DNA from 4 places in the Rhodococcus sp. B7740 genome. Region 4 is predicted to be linked to each of the others. Evidence: predicted binding sites of a transcription regulator. Region 4 holds the regulator's gene; each other region holds the start of a gene.

Region 1 (4,802 bases), 1.6 Mb from region 4:
CGGCGTCTTCGGACCCCACGACGTCGAAGAACTCGGTGCGGGTGGGGCCGGGGGAGAGCGCGAGAATCTTCAGCGGCGAGCTACGGTGCTCGAAGGCCAAGGCCTCGGTGAAGTTGAGGACGAAGGCCTTCGTGGCACCGTAGACAGCCATGTTGGGGGTGGGTTGGTACGCAGCGGTACTCGCGATGTTGATCAGCGCGCCGGTGAGGTTGGGCAGAAACGCATGCGTCAGGTCGACCAGCGCGCTCACGTTCAGCGCGATCTCTGCGGCGATGCGCTCGGGATCCTCGTCGGCAAATTTCCCGTGAGTTCCGAAACCTGCGTTGTTGACGAGTGTGGTGGGGATGATTCCTTTGTCGGCCAATGTGGTCCGGAGGGTCTCGCCGACGCCGGGAACCCCCAGATCCATCGCGACAACGGTTGCGGTGACGCCGTGGTCGGCTTCGATTCGTCGTGCCAGGGTGTCCAGTCGGTCGGCACGCCGTGCCACCAGGACGACGTTCTCGCCCCGTGCCGCGAATCGAGTGGCGAACTCCTCGCCGAGGCCCGAACTTGCTCCGGTGATCAGTGCTGTGGAAGTCATGTCCGCCAATGTAGGCAGTGTCAGCATTGTTGTCAACGCCAACATCGCCTAGGGTGGAACCCATGGCAACGCAGCGGTACCACCACGGTGACCTGCGCGCGGTACTGCTCGACGAGGCCGAACGGAGCATCGCGCACCGCGGAGTCGACGCATTGTCACTTCGACAGCTGGCCAGAGATGTCGGGGTCAGTCACGGTGCTCCCGCGCGCCACTTCCGCGACAAGCAAGCCCTGTTGGATGCGCTGGCCCTGCACGGTTTCGAGGAACTGAACCGCCGGATGGTCGCCGCGGCAACTGGACCCGGTGAGCTGATGGCTCGGTTTCGTGCAGTCGCTCGCGCCTACCTCGGATTCGCCGTCGAACATCCGGAGTTGCTGGACGTCATGTACAGCACCAAGCATCATCCCGACGCCAGCGAGAAGCTGAAAACTGTTGCGCACGAGAGCATGACCGCCACCGAGGCATTGCTCAGCGAAGCCATCGCCGCAGGTGTGATCACCGAGGCTCCACCCGAGATCCTCGCGCGGGTTGCTTTCGCCAGCGTGCACGGACTTGCGATGCTGGCCACCGGGGACCTGCTCGACGGCGTCGCGATCGAGGATCTTCTCGACGCGACCGTCGACACGCTGCTGCGTGGGTTCACCTAGGTTGAACGGCATGACCGAATACGACCTGCAACGCTTCGTCGACGCCCAGGACCCCGTCTGGACCGCAGTGACGAAGGAACTGAAGGCGGGACGCAAGCAGACACACTGGATGTGGTTCGTGTTCCCACAGTTGGCGGGACTGGGGCGTAGCGCGACCGCTCAACACTTCGGCATCGCCGATCTGACCGAGGCGGAGCTCTACCTCTCGCACGAAGTGTTGGGCCCTCGCCTGAAGAAGGCAGCAAGGCTTGTGGCAGCTGTCGAGGGGCGGACGGTCGACGAGATCTTCGGTTATCCCGACAACCTGAAGTTGCATTCGTCCATGACGCTTTTCGCCGAAGCTACCAAGGGTCCGTCCGTATTCGGCGAAGTGTTGCAGAAGTATTTCGCCGGTGAATTCGATAGCCCGACACTCGACTTGCTCGACGAGCGATACCGCTAGCATCGCATCCATGACCACTCCACTCGCGGGATCCATTGCCTTCGTCCACGCCAGCTGGCACCTGGACATCGTCGATCGCGCGCGAGTGGGATTCGCCGCCGAACTGAAAAATCTCGGAGAAGCCGAGACGGCTATCGACGTGTTCGAGGTGCCTGGGGCCTTCGAGATCCCACTGCACGCACAGCGGCTCGCCAAGACGGGCACGTACTCCGCGATCGTCGCCGCTGCACTGGTGGTGGACGGTGGAATCTACCGACACGACTTCGTCGAAACGGCGGTCATCGACGGCCTGATGCGAGTGCAGCTGGACACCGACGTGCCGGTGTTCTCCGTGGTGCTGACGCCACACCACTTCCACGAACACGCCGACCACAACGCCTTCTTCACCGCCCACCTCGAAACCAAAGGCGCAGAAGCCGCACGGGCTGTGGTGAAAACCCTGGCGTCACTGGGGACCATCGGCTGACGCTCGGCGGGCAATCCTGTGTTCGCCGAACATGGGGTGCTCCGGGAGCTCGACGACGCGAGCACGTGGGCCGTTCTCGAAAAGCGATACGCATCCGACCCCACCGGGCAACTCGATGTCGACTGGACAGCCAGTGAATTCGAGCTCCGCGAAATTGCCTCGAATACGTACTTGCTGACCTACATTCTCGAGCAGGGCGGCCGATCCACCCGCAGGATGACGTTGTGGCAACGCCGCGCGGGTGACTGGAAAATCCTCTATCACCAAGGCACGCCCGTATCCGATACCACACCCCACCGACAGGTTTGGAATACTGAATAGTCAAGCAGCACAATAGTTTTCGATTCAACAATAATTGCAAGTCGAACGCACGTTCGATACACTTCATGGCATGACCACAGCGATCTGGCAACTGAGCGAGGCCGAACTCCTCGCCGACGCCGCCGCGGTCTCCCACCAGATCCAACTGCTCGAGGCCCGGCGCATCGCTCTCGTCGCCGACATCGACACCCGCGTCTCACGGGAGAAACTCGGATTCCCCGGCCCCGCCGGCTGGCTCACCTCCACCACCCTGCTCTCGGCGGGTAAAGCAAACAAGATCGTCGCTCTCGCCCGCGGACTGAAGAACTTCCCCGACATCGCCGACGCCATCGACACCGGCGTCATGTCCGTCGACCACGCCGCGTTGATCCTCACCTTCGCGGAAACCCCACCGAAGAATCTGCCGCAAGAAGGCCAGGACATCGCGCGGAAAGCGATGATCACCGCTGCGACCGGGCCCGGAGCCCGCACCGGCCGCATCCGCGAAGCGATCACCAAACTCCACGACACCTACGGCGGCAAGACACCACCCGCCGAGGACACCGACCGCAACGAATTCTTCGCCTCCAAGACGTTGAACGGCCGGCTCGTACTCAAAGGAGACTTCGATGCGATCACCGGAGAAAAACTCCTCACCGCACTCTCCCCGCTGACCGAACCACGACCCGACCCCGACGGCACCGAGACACCCAAAACCGGAGACGACCGCAGCCCCGCCAGGCGTCGCGCCGACGCTTTCGGACACATCATCGACCAGTACCTCGCCTCGAGCAATCGCCCCACCGAAGGCGGCGAGAGGCCGCACCTGAACCTGCACATCACCCTGCGTGATCTCACCGACCTCCGCGACAGTGCCGACGGTGCTGACGTCGATGACATCGCCGACGACGAAACCACTCGCGCTGCAGCCGAATCCGACACCGGCGAAGTAGATCCGGTCGACATCAACACCGGACACCCCATCCACCCCGATGCGGAAGACGGGACGAATCCACCTTGTGCCGCAGATCGCGGCGCGTATCGGGACCTGTTCGGCGACGGCACTTCGGTCGGGTGGCTGCCCTGGATGGGACCACTGTCCCGCAACACCTCCCGCCAACTCGCCTGCGACTGCCTCCTCACCGCCATCGTCATGGACGAGAACGGCTCACCGATCAACCTCGCCCGCACCGCACGCACCGTCACCGCAAAACAACGCAAAGCCCTCATCGCGAGAGATCACACCTGCGCCTTCCCCGGCTGCGGAAAACCCGCCGCCTGGACAGAAGCGCATCACATTTGGCACTGGGCCGATGGTGGCCCCACCGACATGAACAACCTCGTCCTCCTGTGCGGATTCCACCACCGACTCCTCCACCACAGTGACTGGGAAGTGTTCATCGGCGTCGACAACCACCCGTGGTTCGTGCCACCGGCAACCGTCGACCCGTACCGACAACCCAGACCATCCCACGCCCGAGCAGGCCCACACATCGCCTGAACCCGCCCAAAGACCACTCCAGCCCCGCACCGAGAACACGGTGCGGGGCTGGAAGAGGTTGGCAGTAAGCCTGATTCGGGAATTCAGCTCTCAGTCGTTGGCGTGCAGTGCCGCGTTCAGTTCGACGCCGGTGCCCTTCCACGGCACCACCTCGACAGCGCCCGACAGCGAGTTGCGACGGAACAGCAGGTTGGACTTGCCGGACAGTGTCGCCGCCTTCACCACTGTTCCATCCGGGCCACTCACCTTGGTTCCTGCGGTGATGTAGAGCCCGGCCTCGACGACGCAGTCGTCACCGAGTGAAATGCCGAGCCCGGAGTTCGCGCCCAGCAGGCAGCTCTTTCCGACGGAAATGACATTCTTGCCGCCGCCGGAGAGCGTGCCCATGATCGACGCGCCGCCGCCCACATCGGAACCGTCGCCCACGACGACGCCCGCGGAGATGCGACCCTCGACCATCGAGTTGCCGAGCGTGCCGGCGTTGAAGTTGACGAAGCCCTCGTGCATGACCGTCGTTCCGCTGGCCAGGTGCGCGCCGAGACGAACGCGGTCGGCGTCGGCGATCCGAACACCGGTGGGAACGACGTAGTCGACCAGGCGCGGGAACTTGTCGACTCCGAACACGGTCACCGGACCGCGGGCACGAAGTTTCGCGCGCACCGTCTCGAAACCGTCCACCGCCGCGGGCCCGAAGTTGGTCCACACCACATTGGACAGCAGACCGAACACGCCGTCGAGGTTCTGCCCGTGCGGCTGGATCAACCGGTGCGAAAGCAGGTGCAGTCGCAGATACGCGTCGTGGGCGTCGATCGGAGCGTCGTCGAGAGAGGCGATGCTGGTGCGCACTGCGACTACCTCGACGC
Region 2 (4,802 bases), 530 kb from region 4:
TTCGCCTCGCCCATGAGTTTGACCAGTGACGGAACCAGCAACATCCGGATGATGGTGGCGTCGATGATCAGCGCCAGGATGACTCCGACGCCGAGGAACCTCATGATCGACAGACCCGAGACGGTGAAGGCCCCGGTGACGACGATCAGTATCAGCGCCGCCGCGGTCACGATGCGTCCGGTGCGTTGAGCGCCGAAGATCACCGCTTCCTCGGTGCTCGCTCCAGCCGCGCGAGCCTCCACCATGCGCGACATCAGGAACACCTCGTAGTCGGTCGACAAGCCGAAGATGACCGCGAGAATGAGAACCACGAACGTCGATTCGAGCGGACCGGGGGTGACGCCGAGCAGGCCGGCTCCGTGGCCTTCCTGGAACACCCACGTGAGTGCGCCGAAGGTGGCGGCCAGGCTCAGTCCGGCCATCAGGACCGCCTTGATCGGCAACACGATCGATCCGAATGCGAGGAACAGCAACACCAGCGTCGAGACGACCATGATAGTGATCATCACCGGTAGCCACTTCGCGATCGCCGCATTGCCGTCGTCGACGTTGGCTCGTCCGCCGCCGACGAGGATCTCGGTACCGTCCGGAGGAGTGATCGCGCGCAGCGCCGCCACTGCGTCGGATTGGGATTCGGCCTCGCTCAGCCCGCCGGTCGGTTCGCTGTAGGACGCCTGCAGCGTCACGAAATCGTCCTTCGAGCCCAGGAATTCGGCTCGGGCGATACCGGGCGTGGATTCCACGGCTGAGGTGAGCGCCGCAATCGGTGCGCCCTGAGGCTTGACGCCGTCCAGGCCGCGCAGAACAACGGTTGCGCCCTCGCCGGTGGATTCGAAGTCGGAGCCGAGAGTCTCGAACGCCACGCGCGCAGGGTTGTCCTTCGGCAGCGCCGTGTAGTCGACCTCTCCGAGCGATACCTTCAGGATCGGGGTGGCGATGATCAGCAAGCCGGCGACGATGACGGCAGCGACGATGCCCGGATGCTTCATGACGCGGGTGACGACGCCGCCCCAGAACTTGTGTGCGCGTGCATCGCCTCGGTCGGACGCTGTGCGCGACCACGTCCAGGAGTTGATGCGGGTACCGAGAATGGCGAGCAGGGCGGGAACCGCGGTCAGTGACAGGACGGCTGCACTCGCCACTGCGGCCATGGCCCCGAACCCGAGAGATCGGATCACTGCCTGCGGGAAGACGAGCATCCCGGCGAATGCGCAGATCAGCAGCAGTCCGGAGAAGACGACGGTCTTGCCTGCGGTGGCGACGGTGCGGATTGTCGCGTCGATCGGCGTCGATCCACCGCGCAGTTCCTCGCGGAACCTGCTGACGATGAACAGTCCGTAGTCGATGGCCAGGCCCAGTCCCAGCAACGACGCGACGTTGATCGAGAACGAGCTGACTTCGGTGAACTCGGTGAGCACCCGCAGGATGGCCAGGGAGCTGAGCACGCTCAGAATGCCGACGAAGACCGGAACCGCTGCGGCGATCACGCCGCCGAAGATGAAGATCAGCAGCAGCAGTGTGATGGGAACAGCGATGATCTCGGAGCGGATCAGGTCGCGTTCGAGGGTTTCGCTGAGCGAGACTCCCACCACCGTTGCGCCGGCGAACTGAGATTCGATGCCGGGCACTTCGAGCTGTGGTGGAAGCTCGCCGAAGGTGTTGAACGTGACGCCCGAGTTCGCGCCGAGGTACACCGTGGCCAACGCCTTGGTTCGGTCCTTGGAGACCAGGAATTCCTTGCTGATCGGGTCTGCGCTCCAGTACGAGGCGATGTTGCCGAGGGTGTATCGACTGCTGAACTCGTCGAGCGTCGCTTGCACCTGTGGTCCGATGTCGTCGATCGACCGGCCCTCGGGGGCGGTGTAGATCGCGACGATGTCGGGGGTCGGTTGGCCTATGCCCTGCACCAGCCGTGCGACCTCGGACGATTCGCTGCCTGCGTCGGCGTAGCCGCCCTCGCTCAGTTTCGAGAAGACGCCGAGTCCGAAGATTCCGCCGACGGCGACGACGGCGACGACAACTGCCAGTGCCCATCGTTTGTGCGATACGACGAACGAGGCCCAACGCGTCACGTCTGTGCTCCGGCTCTGTGAAAGGGATTCGGCGAAAAAGGGTCAGTGGCGATTCGACTCTAGTTGATCCGTGTCGGACCCCCGTGTTCTCATTAGAACAAGTGTTCGATGAGGTGGCGACGTGAGGGAAGGTGGTCTCGATGGGATGGAACGACGGACCACCCACGTGGTCGGAGATGGAACGAGTCCTGTCCGGACGCCCGAAGCCCGTGGCCGAGGGTGACGGCGGCGACAGCCCGGCGTGGTCACGAAAGAGGGACGTCTACGACCGCACCATCGACAAGCCCACTCTGTCGGTGACTCCCTACGCGGAATTGCACGCGCACTCGGCGTTCAGTTTTCTCGACGGTGCCTCGCAGCCCGAGGAGATGGTCGAGGAAGCGGTACGCCTCGGCCTCGAGTCCATCGCCATCACCGACCACGACGGTTTCTACGGGGTCGTGCGGTTCGCCGAGGCAGCCAGAGCTCTCGGTATCGGAACCGTGTTCGGTGCCGAACTCTCGTTGGACACCCATCGATCCCGAGCCGGAGAGACCGATCCCGACGGCACCCACCTACTGGTGCTCGCTCGCGGACAGGAGGGGTATCGCCGGCTCTCGCGTCGGATCGCCGCTGCACACCTGGCGGGCGGGGTCAAAGGTAAGCCGCAGTACGACATCGACGAACTCACCGAATCGGCGGGCGGTCACTGGCAGATTCTCACCGGTTGCCGGAAGGGGCATGTTCGCCAGGCGCTCTCGCGTGGTGGTCCGGAGGCAGCAGAGGCCGCGCTGCGCACACTCGTCGACCGGTTCGGATCCGATCGTGTCACCGTCGAACTCACCCGGCACGGCGTCGCAGACGACGACGAGCGCAACGACGCACTCGCGACTCTGGCGCAGCGGTACGGCCTTCCGACGATCGCCACCACGGCCGCGCACTACGCCGGGCCGCGTAGCAGGAGATTGGCCATGGCGATGGCGGCTGTGCGCGCACGGAGCAGCTTGGACGAGGCTGCCGGTTGGTTGGCACCGACCGGCGGTGGACATCTACGGTCCGGGGCGGAAATGGCCGAACTGTTCCGTCACTATCCGGGCGCGGTGCGCGGTGCCGTCGAGCTCGGTCGTGAGTGTTCGTTCGATCTGAAGCTGATCGCGCCGCGCCTGCCACCGTTCGATGTGCCCGACGGATACACCGAGATCAGCTATCTGCGTCGACTCACGTTCGAGGGAGCCGCCCGTCGGTACGGCTCGCGGTCGGCGAACCCGGCCGCCTATTCGCAGCTCGAGTACGAGCTCGACATCATCGAGAGGCTCGAATACCCCGGCTACTTCCTGGTGGTCCACGACATCGTCCACTTCTGCAAGACTCACGACATCCTCTGTCAGGGAAGGGGTTCGGCGGCCAACTCGGCTGTCTGCTTCGCGATCGGCATCACCAACGTCGATCCGGTGGCGAACAAGCTGCTGTTCGAGCGGTTCCTCGCACCCGAGCGCGACGGGCCGCCCGATATCGACATCGACATCGAATCCGATCGTCGAGAAGAGGCGATCCAGCACGTCTACGCCAAGTACGGCCGCACTCATGCCGCCCAGGTGGCCAACGTCATCACCTACCGCGGCAAGTCGTCGGTACGAGACATGGCGCGTGCGCTCGGCTTTTCGCAGGGACAACAGGACGCGTGGAGCAAGCAGATCACCCGCTGGTCCGGAATCGGTGATCAGGACGGCGACGGAATTCCCGACTCCGTTCTCGACCTGGCCCGTCAGATCGAGGGCTTCCCACGTCACCTCGGCATTCACTCCGGCGGCATGGTGATCTGTGATCGTCCGATCGCCGACGTCTGCCCGGTGGAATGGGCGACGATGGAGAACCGCAGTGTGCTCCAGTGGGACAAGGATGACTGTGCCGCAGTGGGTTTGGTGAAGTTCGACATGCTCGGACTCGGTATGCTCTCGGCGCTGCACTACATGATGGACCTGATCGCCGAGCACAAGGGCATCGACATCGAACTCGCCTCGATCGATCTGTCCGAGCCCGAGGTGTACGAGATGCTCCAGCGAGCCGATTCGGTGGGGGTGTTCCAGGTCGAGTCCCGCGCGCAGATGGCCACTCTGCCGCGTCTGAAGCCGCGCAACTTCTACGATCTGGTGGTCGAGGTCGCGCTGATCCGTCCCGGTCCGATCCAGGGTGGTTCGGTGCACCCGTACATCAAGCGCCGCAACGGACTCGAGCCGGTGATCTTCGAGCATCCGTCGCTGAAGAAGGCGCTCGATCGAACACTCGGTGTGCCGCTGTTCCAGGAACAGCTGATGCAGATGGCCATCGATGTTGCGGGTTTCAGTGCCGCCGACGCCGATCAACTACGCCGTGCCATGGGATCGAAACGGTCACCGGAGAAGATGGAACTGCTGAGGGGACGGTTCTACGACGGGATGCGCGACCTGCACGGCATCACCGGTACAGCTGCCGACCAAATCTACGAGAAGCTGTCGGCTTTCGCCAATTTCGGCTTCCCCGAGAGCCATTCGCAGAGCTTCGCCTCGCTGGTGTTCTACTCCTCCTGGTTCAAGCTGCATCACCCGGCGGCGTTCTGTGCCGGACTGCTGCGCGCCCAGCCGATGGGTTTCTATTCACCGCAATCTCTGGTCGCCGACGCCAGGCGACACGGCGTGCTGGTCCACGGTGCCGACGTCAATGCCAGTCTCGGTCATGCGAATCTCGAGGGAGACGGCCTCGAGATTCGGATGG
Region 3 (4,802 bases), 640 kb from region 4:
CGTGCGAGTACGTGTTGAGGACGTCTGCGGCGGTGATACCCACGGTCGGATTCATTCGCATGTCCAATGGGGCGTCGACGGAGTAGGCGAATCCGCGGTCGGATTCGTCCAACTGCATGGACGACACACCGAGATCGAACAGGATGGCGTGAACGGAGCCGACCGCAGGCAGGCCGGCCTCGTCGAGCGCTTCGGCGATGCCGTCGTAGGTCGTGTGCACCAACGTGATTCGATCGGCGAACGGAGCCAACCGGGCTCCGGCCAACTCGAGCGCGTCGGGATCCCGGTCGAGCCCGATCAGGTGCAGGTGCGGATAGGTCCGCAAGAAGTGCTCGGAGTGACCGCCGAGTCCGAGTGTCGCGTCGATCATGACCCGGGTATCGCCGGTGGATTCGAGCGCGGGTCCGAGCAGTTCGTCGGCTCGCTCGAGACGAACCGGAACGTGGAGCGGGCCCGAGGATCGACGATGGGTTCGGTCGGCGGACGAGTCGCTCTCGTCCGGCCCGGTGCCCTCCGTCATGGTTCCTCCCGGTCGCGCGTACGTACTTCTCGCCCGGGTCCGGGCCGTGCAGGTCGCCCACCGAGGCCGATACGAATGCTTCGAGGTCCCTGTCCGATAGGGAACCTGGCGTTGGGGAAGAACGTCAGGGTCCTGATCTGCGAAACCTGGCGTTGGGGAAGAACGTCAGGGTTCTGATCGGGCAGAGGCCTCGCTGCACTCGCAGGCGACCTGGTCGGGCTACAAGATCCCTCCGAGGGACTCGTCGAAAGCGTCGGAGAAATCCTGCTCGTTCTCAGCGGAGTAGCGCGCCCACGCTTCGTCGTTCCAGATCTCGATGAAGTCCATCGAACCGATCACCACGCAGTTTCGTTCGAGCCCCGCATAGCGGCGATGCTCGGGACTGATGGTGATGCGTCCCTGTCCGTCCGGCCGCTGTTCGTCTGTTCCCGAGAAGAACTGGCGAACGTAGGCACGGGCTTTGGGGTTGGCACGAGAAGCCGCCGTCAACTTCCGAGAGCGCTCCGCGAAGTCGGCCCCGGTGTAGACAGCGAGGCTGAAATCCTGCCCCTTGCTCACCATGACCCCTCCTGCAAGCGCGTCCCGAAACTTGGCCGGCAACGTGAGTCGACCTTTGTCGTCGAGCTTCGGCGTGTAGGTACCGAGAAACACTCGCCACCTCCAGCCTCGACTCTCCGCTGCGGACCACTTTACCCCACTCTCCCCCACTTCGAACCATTCACGGCCGGAAAACTTTGGAGAAGTCACTGTCTGCGCTGGTCAAGACGTAGAAGATCGGCGCTGCCGTCAGCGATACCGCGGGCGATTCCGAGGGCTCGAACCGGACGCCATGGCGCACGAGTCCAGCATCGAAGTAGCCTGACCAGGCACGCAGCACCTACGGTGGTGGACGACGGTCGATCTCGGCCCCTCGGTGGGGCCGCGGTGGGGAAAAGTGGGGAGCGTGGGTGACAGTGGGGGACGTGTCCCAGAACTCCCGCGCGCGAACACGCGAACCGGCCCTCGACGCGGAGCGGAGGGCTGCAGTCGATCGGGCGGCGTCCGTTCGAACGCAGAAACGACAACAGCACCTCACCCGAGGGTGAGATGCTGTTCTACGTTGACGCGTGAAGTTGTGGAGACGAGCCGATAAGGGTCGATTCGGCGTAACCCGGTCGACTCAGTCCTGCTCGAACCTCTTACGGAACCGATCTTCCATGCGAGAGGTGAAGCTGCCGCCCTTGCGACCACCCTTCGATTTCTGTCCGGTACCACGCCCGGACGTCTCGGCAGCATCGTTGGATGCGCTGCCCTCGTCCTGCGACGCTGCGGCTCCCTTGTTGGAACCACCGAACAGGAACAGTGCCCCGGCACCGAACATGAACAAAAAGCCGATGAGACTGACGACGAGAAAAGCCAGGCTGTTCGTCGACAATGCAACACCGGCGACGAGCAACACGAGTCCCACTACGAACAGAGCGGCAGCCTGAAAGCGCCTCCTGCTCGACGCCGCACGTACGCGACCGCCCCTCACATGAGACGCGAATTTGGGATCCTCGGCGTAGAGAGCGCTCTCGATCTGGTCGAGCATGCGCTGCTCGTGCTCGGAGAGTGGCACGGTACCTCCCCCTGCACAGATATTGAAGGTCATTTCGGTTCCGAAACGACGGGAAGCTGACCTTGGCGGCTACCTGCTGTCGATGATACGAGCTGAATCGGCCGCTTACCACCTACTCGGTCGATGTGTTCCTGAGAAACACCGAAGTTTTCGAGACGCACGTCCCGAAAACCTTGGGCGAACACCCGATGACGTGGCGATTGTCACCTGACGTCCAGCTCGGTGCGCTACGCAGACAGGGGCGCCGTCATGGGGTCGACGGACGCGAATCGAGCCTGCCCGCCGAGTCGGTCCTCGATCGAGTTCAGAAAACGACCGACGTGTCGATGGAAATCGTCGGCATCGAGATCGGCGATCGTGCTCGACGCGCCGGCCTCGACCGCCGCCCTGGTGGCGGAGAAAGACGCGAAATAGTCGGCCCAGACGGCGAGATCCGGTGCCGCCTTTGCCATCAACACCCACGCACTGCGCGAACGAGGACGCGCGCCGATCGAATTCGGCAACGACGCCAGCACAGCTGCCGCGCCTTTCAGTGCAGCGGCGTAGCTGCCGAGAAATCGATCTCCGGCATCGCTCTCCCCGATGGACTCGGACAGCAGAGCATCGGCCCGGCCCAGCAGAATCTGAGCCTGACGCGACACCGGCGACCGCACTCCGGCATCGAATGCCTTCGTGATCGTCATACTCGAACACCTCCAGTTCGAATCTCCGGCGCGCACCTGGCGCGGCCGGAACCGTGGCGAAGCCTTACAGTCGAACTCCGGAAGAATCCGACTCGACATCCGAGCCGAAGCCACCGGCGCACTCGGCCCCGATTGTCGAACACCCGTTCGACACATTCAATATAGCCGTGCCCACCGACAAGTTGCCGAAGAAAGGTTGAGAACAGTCGTCACCGATGCGCGGACAACGCCGTACCTGGTCGATCTGACGCCCCCGGAATTCCGCCAGCGGCTGTTCGAGGCACTGTCCATCTACGTCGAGGCCATGGGCTATCCGCGTGGAACCGAACAGAGCCGAGCCCCGATGTGGAGTGAACACCTGCACCGCCCGGGCTGGCGAGCCGTCGGCGCACTGCTCCCGAACGCCGATCCGACACAGCCCGATTCGCTGGTGGCCGTCGCGTACGGCTACCACGGTGCCGCGCACCAGTGGTGGCATCAACAGGTTCGCGACGGTCTGCGGCGCACGGGGCATTCCCCGCAGACCGTCGAAGCCACGCTCGCGGACTACTTCGAGCTGACCGAGTTGCACGTTCTCCCGAGCGCCCAGGGGCACGGTCTCGGTGGACGACTGTGCAGCCGACTGCTGCGCGGCGTCTCGGCGGCCAACGTGATGTTGTCCACACCCGAAGTAGCCGAGGAGGACAACCGAGCCTGGCGGCTCTACCGCAGGCTCGGCTTCGCGGACGTACTGCGCGACTTCACCTTCAGCGGGGACCGACGACCCTTCGCGGTCCTGGGCCGCCGGTTGCCCCTCGACGGGCCAGTAGCCTGAGGGTGTGATCGATGCTGTGGTGGTGGGCTCCGGCCACAATGCCCTGACCTCCGCCTGTTACCTGACCGATGCCGGCATGTCGGTCGAGGTTCTCGAGCGCGACTCCGTCGCCGGCGGCGCGGTCTCGACGGTGGAACGCTTTCCCGGCCACCGAGTGGACCGTGGGTCGTCGGCACACATCATGATTCGGCACACAGGCATCATCGAGGAGCTCGGCCTCGCCGAGTTCGGACTGCGCTACATCGACTGCGACCCCTGGGCGTTCGCGCCGGGAGCCGTCGGCACCGACGAACGCGGAATCGTCTTCCACCGAAGCCTGGAACGAACCTGCGAGTCCATCGCCGCCGCCTGCGGCGCAGCCGACGCGCGCGCCTACCGAACGTTCGTCTCCGTCTGGGGCCCCCGCAGCGAACGCACCATGCGTGCGTTCGGTGGGCCACCCACCGGTCCGAAACTGCTCCGATCCTTCTGGGGTCTCGGTGCTCCCGACGGCGGCAGCATGCTCTCGCGTGAGTTCCTCGCCACCGGCGATTCCCTGTTGGACGAGATGTTCTCGAGCGAACGACTCAAGGCTGCGCTCGCCTGGTTCGGCGCTCAGTCGGGTCCGCCGATGTCCGAGCCAGGTACCGCACCGATGGTCGGCTTCGCGGCCCTCATGCACACCCTTCCGCCGGGCCGCGCCGTCGGCGGCAGCGGAGCATTGACCGAGGCGATGATCGCTCGGCTGCAGCGCGACGGTGCCGAACTGACACTCGGCGACGCGGTCACCTCGCTCGTGCGCCGCCCGCACGGCTGGACCACCAGGACCGCGTCGGGACGGGAGATCGACAGCCGCATCGTCGTGGCCGGCTGCCACATCCTGACCACCCTCGACCTTCTCGAAGCCGGTGGACACGACTCGGCGCAGATCGCCCCGTGGCGCAGCACGATTCGGGTAGGACCGGGTATTGGTACTGCGGTCAGACTGGCCACCGACGCTCTTCCGACGTACCCGAGTGCCGACCGCATCGAGGACGGCACCCACGGTCTGGCGCTGCTGGTACGCGACCGCAGCCAGTTGCGGTTGGCGCACGGGCACGCGCTGGCCGGCGACCTGCCGCCCACCCCGGCCGTGCTGGGAATGTCCTTCAGCGCACTCGATCCCACCATCGCACCGCCGGGACAGCACCAGATCTCACTGTGGTCGCA
Region 4 (4,802 bases):
GGCAGGTCGGTGGACAGAAGGTCACCGGCTATCCGGCGCTGGTTCCGGAAGGACCCGGCGTCGCGGTGCGGGTCCTCAGCACCCCCGCCGAGGCGCGGGCGGCAATGCGCTCGGGAACCAGAACTTTGCTTCTGTCGACGGCTCCGAAGGGCACCAAGGCATTGCTGGCCGGCCTACCGACCGCGGAACGTCTTGCACTGGGCCAGAATCCGTACGGTGGAGTCGACGCACTCCTCGAGGAGTGCCGAGTACTTGCGGTCGAAGAGGCCATGGATGCGCACGGAGGACCGGTCCGGGATCCGGATGCCTTCGAGAAACTGAGGGCACTCGTCAACGCCGAGGTTCCGCAGCGCACCGCTGCGATACTGGCGTTGGTTCGCCCGGTGTTGACCGCCGCCCTGGCGCTGTCCGCGCAACTTCAGTCCTCCTCGGGCGAGCCGGCGGACGATGTTCGGGAACAGTTCGACGGCTTGATCTTTCGAGGGTTCGTCACCGAATTCGGCTCTCGCAGACTCGCAGACCTGCCGCGCTACCTCGCCGCGGCGACCAAGCGGTTGACGACGCTGCCGAGCAGTGCAGGCCGGGACGCGGCTGCGATGGACGTGCTCGATCGGGTGTACGCCTCGTACGGGCGACTGTTGGATTCGCTGCCGGAGAGCAGAAAGAACAGTTCCGGGGTTCAGGAACTATTCTGGATGATCGAGGAGTTGCGCGTCGGACTGTTCGCGCAGGGCATTCGCACGGCGTACCCGGTGTCGGAGAAGCGCATCGAGAAGGCGATCTCGGACCAGCGTCGCTGATGGGCGGGCCTGTCAGTCGATGTCTGCGGACTCGCGGTGCTTGCGCAGTTCGTGGATTTCCTTCTCGAAGTCTTCTGCCGAGCTGAACGAGCGGTAGACGGAAGCGAAGCGCAGGTAGGCCACTTCGTCCAGGTCGCGGAGTGGACCGAGGATGGCCAAGCCCACTTCGTTGCTGGGGATCTCCGCGGATCCCGCTGCACGGATGGCGTCCTCGACCTGTTGTGCCAGTAGGTTCAGCGCGTCGTTGTCGACATCTCTGCCCTGGCAGGCGCGACGGACTCCCTTGACGACCTTCTCTCGGCTGAACGGCTCGGTGACACCACTGCGTTTCACGACGGCCAGCACTGCGGCCTCGACGGTGGTGAATCGGCGACCGCACTCCGGGCAGGAGCGACGACGCCGGATTGCTTGCCCCTCGTCCATCTCACGCGAGTCGACCACGCGTGAGTCGGGATGCCTGCAGAACGGGCAATGCATGAGGGATCCTCCGTCGTAGCCGATGCTCCGACGACGAGCACGCACATCGGGGCAGTCTGTCGAGGATACTCAGTCTCCTCGAACCCGACGGTGCCGGTGGTCATCTGCCGGGCGTGTACTCGACGACAGCTCCGTCGTGCACCTCGACCACACCCGCCGGTTGCGCGCCGGCATCGGGGGCGACGGCCCGCAGGTTCGCGATGCCGATCAGCCCGCCCGCCACCACCAGGACCGCCAACACCGTCAGCACGATCGAACGCATCCGAACCGGCTGGCCGGCGAAGTGCGCCGAGGTCGCGTCGAACTCGCGATCGGCCTGCTCGCGATCGGTGACGTCGGTCCACGACGGATCGAGGACCGGGAGGCACGGTGAATTCTGTGTACGGGTTCCCGTGACACCGTGCGTTCCGATGGGACTCTGCAGAACGGGACGCGCCCGGCGGCGGCGCTCGACGGCAGTGGATCGGGCGCGGACACCGGTGGCGGTGGGGCGATCGGTGATGATGGTCATCGGAACCTCGACTTCGCTCGTTGGATCGATTGTTCGATCAGGCGTTCGATGGACGCTTGTTCGAAGTTCTATCACGAGCCTCCGACAAAGTCTGCAGAAAACGCGACACGAGTCGAACAGATGTTTGATTCAACAGCTGATACACGCTAGATTCGTGTCAGAAACCACACGCCACACGAGTCGACACCATCAACTCCAGTCCGCGCAGACCTACCACGCAGACCGGATCCAGGACACCAGCAGGAGGCCGACAGCATGAAGGACGAGACCTCGACGAGGTCGACCACGCTTTCCACGACCACCGGTTCCAAGGCGACCGGAGCCAGGGCCACCGCACCGAAGGCCGCAGCGGGTAAGCCTGCCGCGGAACCGACATCCAAGGCCATGGAAGTCGGCACCGACATCAGCGCGGGTCTGACCGAGCGGCAACGGAAGGTACTCGAGGTCATTCGAGCTTCGGTGACCGAGCGCGGTTACCCGCCGAGCATTCGAGAGATCGGTGACGCGGTCGGCCTGACATCGACCTCCTCCGTCGCTCACCAGCTCCGTACGCTCGAACGCAAGGGTTTCCTCCGGCGCGACGCCAACCGGCCCCGCGCGGTCGACGTCCGCGGTCTCGACGAGGTGCAGGCCGATCAGGCAGCCGCCGCGGTCGACGGATCGCAGGCGTCCGAGGAGCAGGATCGGCTGCCTACCCCGACGTTCGTGCCGGTACTGGGCCGGATCGCTGCAGGCGGTCCGATTCTGGCCGAGGAAGCCGTCGAGGACGTCTTCCCGCTCCCCCGCGAGCTGGTCGGACAGGGTTCGCTGTTCCTGCTCAAGGTGGTCGGTGAATCGATGATCGATGCGGCCATCTGCGACGGTGACTGGGTGGTGGTTCGTCAGCAGTCCGTGGCCGACAACGGCGACATCGTCGCTGCGATGATCGACGGCGAGGCCACCGTCAAGACGTTCAAGCGGTCCAAGGGCGAGGTGTGGCTGCTGCCGCACAACCCGCTGTTCGAGCCGATCCCGGGCAACAACGCCGCGATCCTCGGCAAGGTCGTCACCGTGATGCGCAAGCTGTAGGGATCGTCACCGAGGTGACACGCGAAGGGCCGCAGCACAGGAGTGCTGCGGCCCTTCGCGTGTCTCGGATCAGCGGATCACAGATTCAATCCGCGGCCGATGATCTCCTTCATGATCTCGGTGGTGCCGCCGTAGATGGTCTGTACACGGGAATCCATGTACGCCTTGGCGATCGGGTATTCCTTCATGTAGCCGTAGCCGCCGTGCAGCTGCAGGCACCGGTCGATCAGTTTGACCTGATTCTCGGTGGTCCACCACTTCGCCATGGCGGCTTCTTGCACAGTCAACTTGTCTGCGTTGAGCAGCTCGATGAACTTGTCCACCATGATGCGGGTGGCGGTGGTTTCGGTGGCCAGTTCCGCCAACACGAAGCGCGTGTTCTGGAACTTGCCGATCGACTTTCCGAAGGCCTTGCGGTCGCGGCAGTACTGGATCGTCATGTCCAGTGCCGATTCCATTGCCGCGGCGGCGACGACAGCGATCGAGAGTCGCTCCTGCGGCAAGTTCTGCATCAGGTAGATGAAGCCCATGCCCTCGTCGCCGAGCAGGTTGGCGGCGGGCACACGAACGTCGGTGAAGCTGAGTTCGGCGGTGTCCTGGGCCTTCATGCCGATCTTGTCGAGGTTGCGGCCGCGTTCGAATCCGGGCATGTCACGTTCGACGACCAGCAGACTGAAGCCCTGTGCGCCCTTCTCGGGGTCGGTGCAGGCCACGACGATCACCAGATCGGCGTTGATTCCGTTGGTGATGAACGTCTTCGAGCCGTTGAGCACCCAGTCGTCGCCGTCACGTACCGCCTTGGTCTTGATGCCCTGCAGGTCGCTTCCGGTTCCCGGCTCGGTCATCGCGATCGCGGTGATCAGTTCGCCGGAGCAGAATCCGGGAAGCCAGCGCGCCTTCTGCTCGTCGTTCGCGAGATCGATCAGGTACGGCGCGACGACGTCGTTGTGCAGGGTGAAACCGATACCGCTGTATCCGCCACGGGTGGTTTCCTCGGTGACGATGGCGTTGTAGCGGAAGTCCTTGACTCCGCCGCCGCCGAATTCCTCGGGCGCTGCCGTTCCGAGGAAGCCCTGCTTACCGGCCTCGACCCAGACGTCGCGATCGACGATGTTCTGCTCTTCCCACTTCGCGTGGTTCGGCGCTACGTGCTGATCGAGAAATTTCCGGTACGACTCCCGGAACAGCTCGTGCTCGGGCTCGAAAAGTGTGCGTTCCACGAATGTCTCCTTGTTCGGTGCATACCGGCAGCGACCACGCGAAATCTCTACGAATCTCGATCGCCGGTACGACTGACGTCACAGGGAAACACTACGTCCGCGGCGTCGGGGTGGTCGATGACCAAAACGCGCGCGATCCGTGACCGACCCCGCTAACGACCTCGGGTGCCTGCACTCCTGGCGAGCGCCGAGACGATCGGGTACCCCAGCAGGATGCCCACCGAACCCCAGGCGATACCGCCGAGTTCGACCGATCCGACGGACAGTGTCAGGTCACCGATTCCGGCGACCAGCGCCGCCGCAACGACGATGAGATTGACCGGGTCGGTGAAGTCGACCTTCGCGTCGGTCCAGATGCGTACGCCGAGAAGCCCGATCAGGCCGTACAGCACCAGAGTTGCGCCGCCGATGACTCCGTCGGGGACGGTGAAGATCAGCGCACCGAACTTGGGCGAGAACGCGAGCACCATCGCCGTGATCGATGCGACCCAATACGCCGCGGTCGAGTACACGCGGGTGGCAGCCATGACACCGATGTTCTCCGCGTAGGTGGTGGTTCCCGAACCGCCGCCTGCTCCGGCGAGTGTGGTCGCCAGCCCGTCGGCGATCAATGCGTCACCGGCCACGTCGTCGAGGTTCTTGCCGGTCATCGCGGCGACGGCTTTGACGTGTCCCACGTTCTCGGCGACGAGGACGATCACCACCGGCAGCGCCACGAGGATCACC

The links. The regulator LexA, encoded in region 4, represses DNA repair genes until DNA is damaged. The targets are predictions, from matches to a motif close to CGAACANNTGTTCG.
Region 1: the regulator LexA is predicted to act here: its motif matches at 2,502-2,515, upstream of NY08_RS23950 (HNH endonuclease signature motif containing protein).
Region 2: the regulator LexA is predicted to act here: its motif matches at 2,167-2,180, upstream of NY08_RS08705 (error-prone DNA polymerase).
Region 3: the regulator LexA is predicted to act here: its motif matches at 2,937-2,950, upstream of NY08_RS03350 (SAV_6107 family HEPN domain-containing protein).

The regions. Positions count from the first base shown of each region.
Region 1 covers NZ_CP010797.1:5,103,605-5,108,406, forward strand. The annotation lists partial or broken gene NY08_RS23925 (SDR family NAD(P)-dependent oxidoreductase) at 1-628, opposite strand, end outside; gene NY08_RS23930 (TetR/AcrR family transcriptional regulator) at 646-1,230, shown strand; gene NY08_RS23935 (DUF1810 domain-containing protein) at 1,241-1,672, shown strand; gene NY08_RS23940 (6,7-dimethyl-8-ribityllumazine synthase) at 1,683-2,138, shown strand; gene NY08_RS23950 (HNH endonuclease signature motif containing protein) at 2,530-3,939, shown strand; gene dapD (2,3,4,5-tetrahydropyridine-2,6-dicarboxylate N-succinyltransferase) at 4,030-4,802, opposite strand, start outside.
Region 2 covers NZ_CP010797.1:1,883,230-1,888,031, reverse strand. The annotation lists gene NY08_RS08710 (MMPL family transporter) at 1-2,072, opposite strand, end outside; gene NY08_RS08705 (error-prone DNA polymerase) at 2,213-4,802, shown strand, end outside.
Region 3 covers NZ_CP010797.1:709,694-714,495, reverse strand. The annotation lists gene rsmH (16S rRNA (cytosine(1402)-N(4))-methyltransferase RsmH) at 1-520, opposite strand, end outside; gene mraZ (division/cell wall cluster transcriptional repressor MraZ) at 740-1,171, opposite strand; gene NY08_RS03355 (DUF3040 domain-containing protein) at 1,680-2,117, opposite strand; gene NY08_RS03350 (SAV_6107 family HEPN domain-containing protein) at 2,345-2,800, opposite strand; gene NY08_RS03345 (GNAT family N-acetyltransferase) at 2,997-3,614, shown strand; gene NY08_RS03340 (phytoene desaturase family protein) at 3,619-4,802, shown strand, end outside.
Region 4 covers NZ_CP010797.1:1,351,294-1,356,095, forward strand. The annotation lists gene hrpA (ATP-dependent RNA helicase HrpA) at 1-800, shown strand, start outside; gene nrdR (transcriptional regulator NrdR) at 813-1,277, opposite strand; gene NY08_RS06165 (hypothetical protein) at 1,378-1,788, opposite strand; gene lexA (transcriptional repressor LexA) at 2,173-2,856, shown strand; gene NY08_RS06175 (acyl-CoA dehydrogenase family protein) at 2,934-4,076, opposite strand; gene NY08_RS06180 (uracil-xanthine permease family protein) at 4,229-4,802, opposite strand, start outside.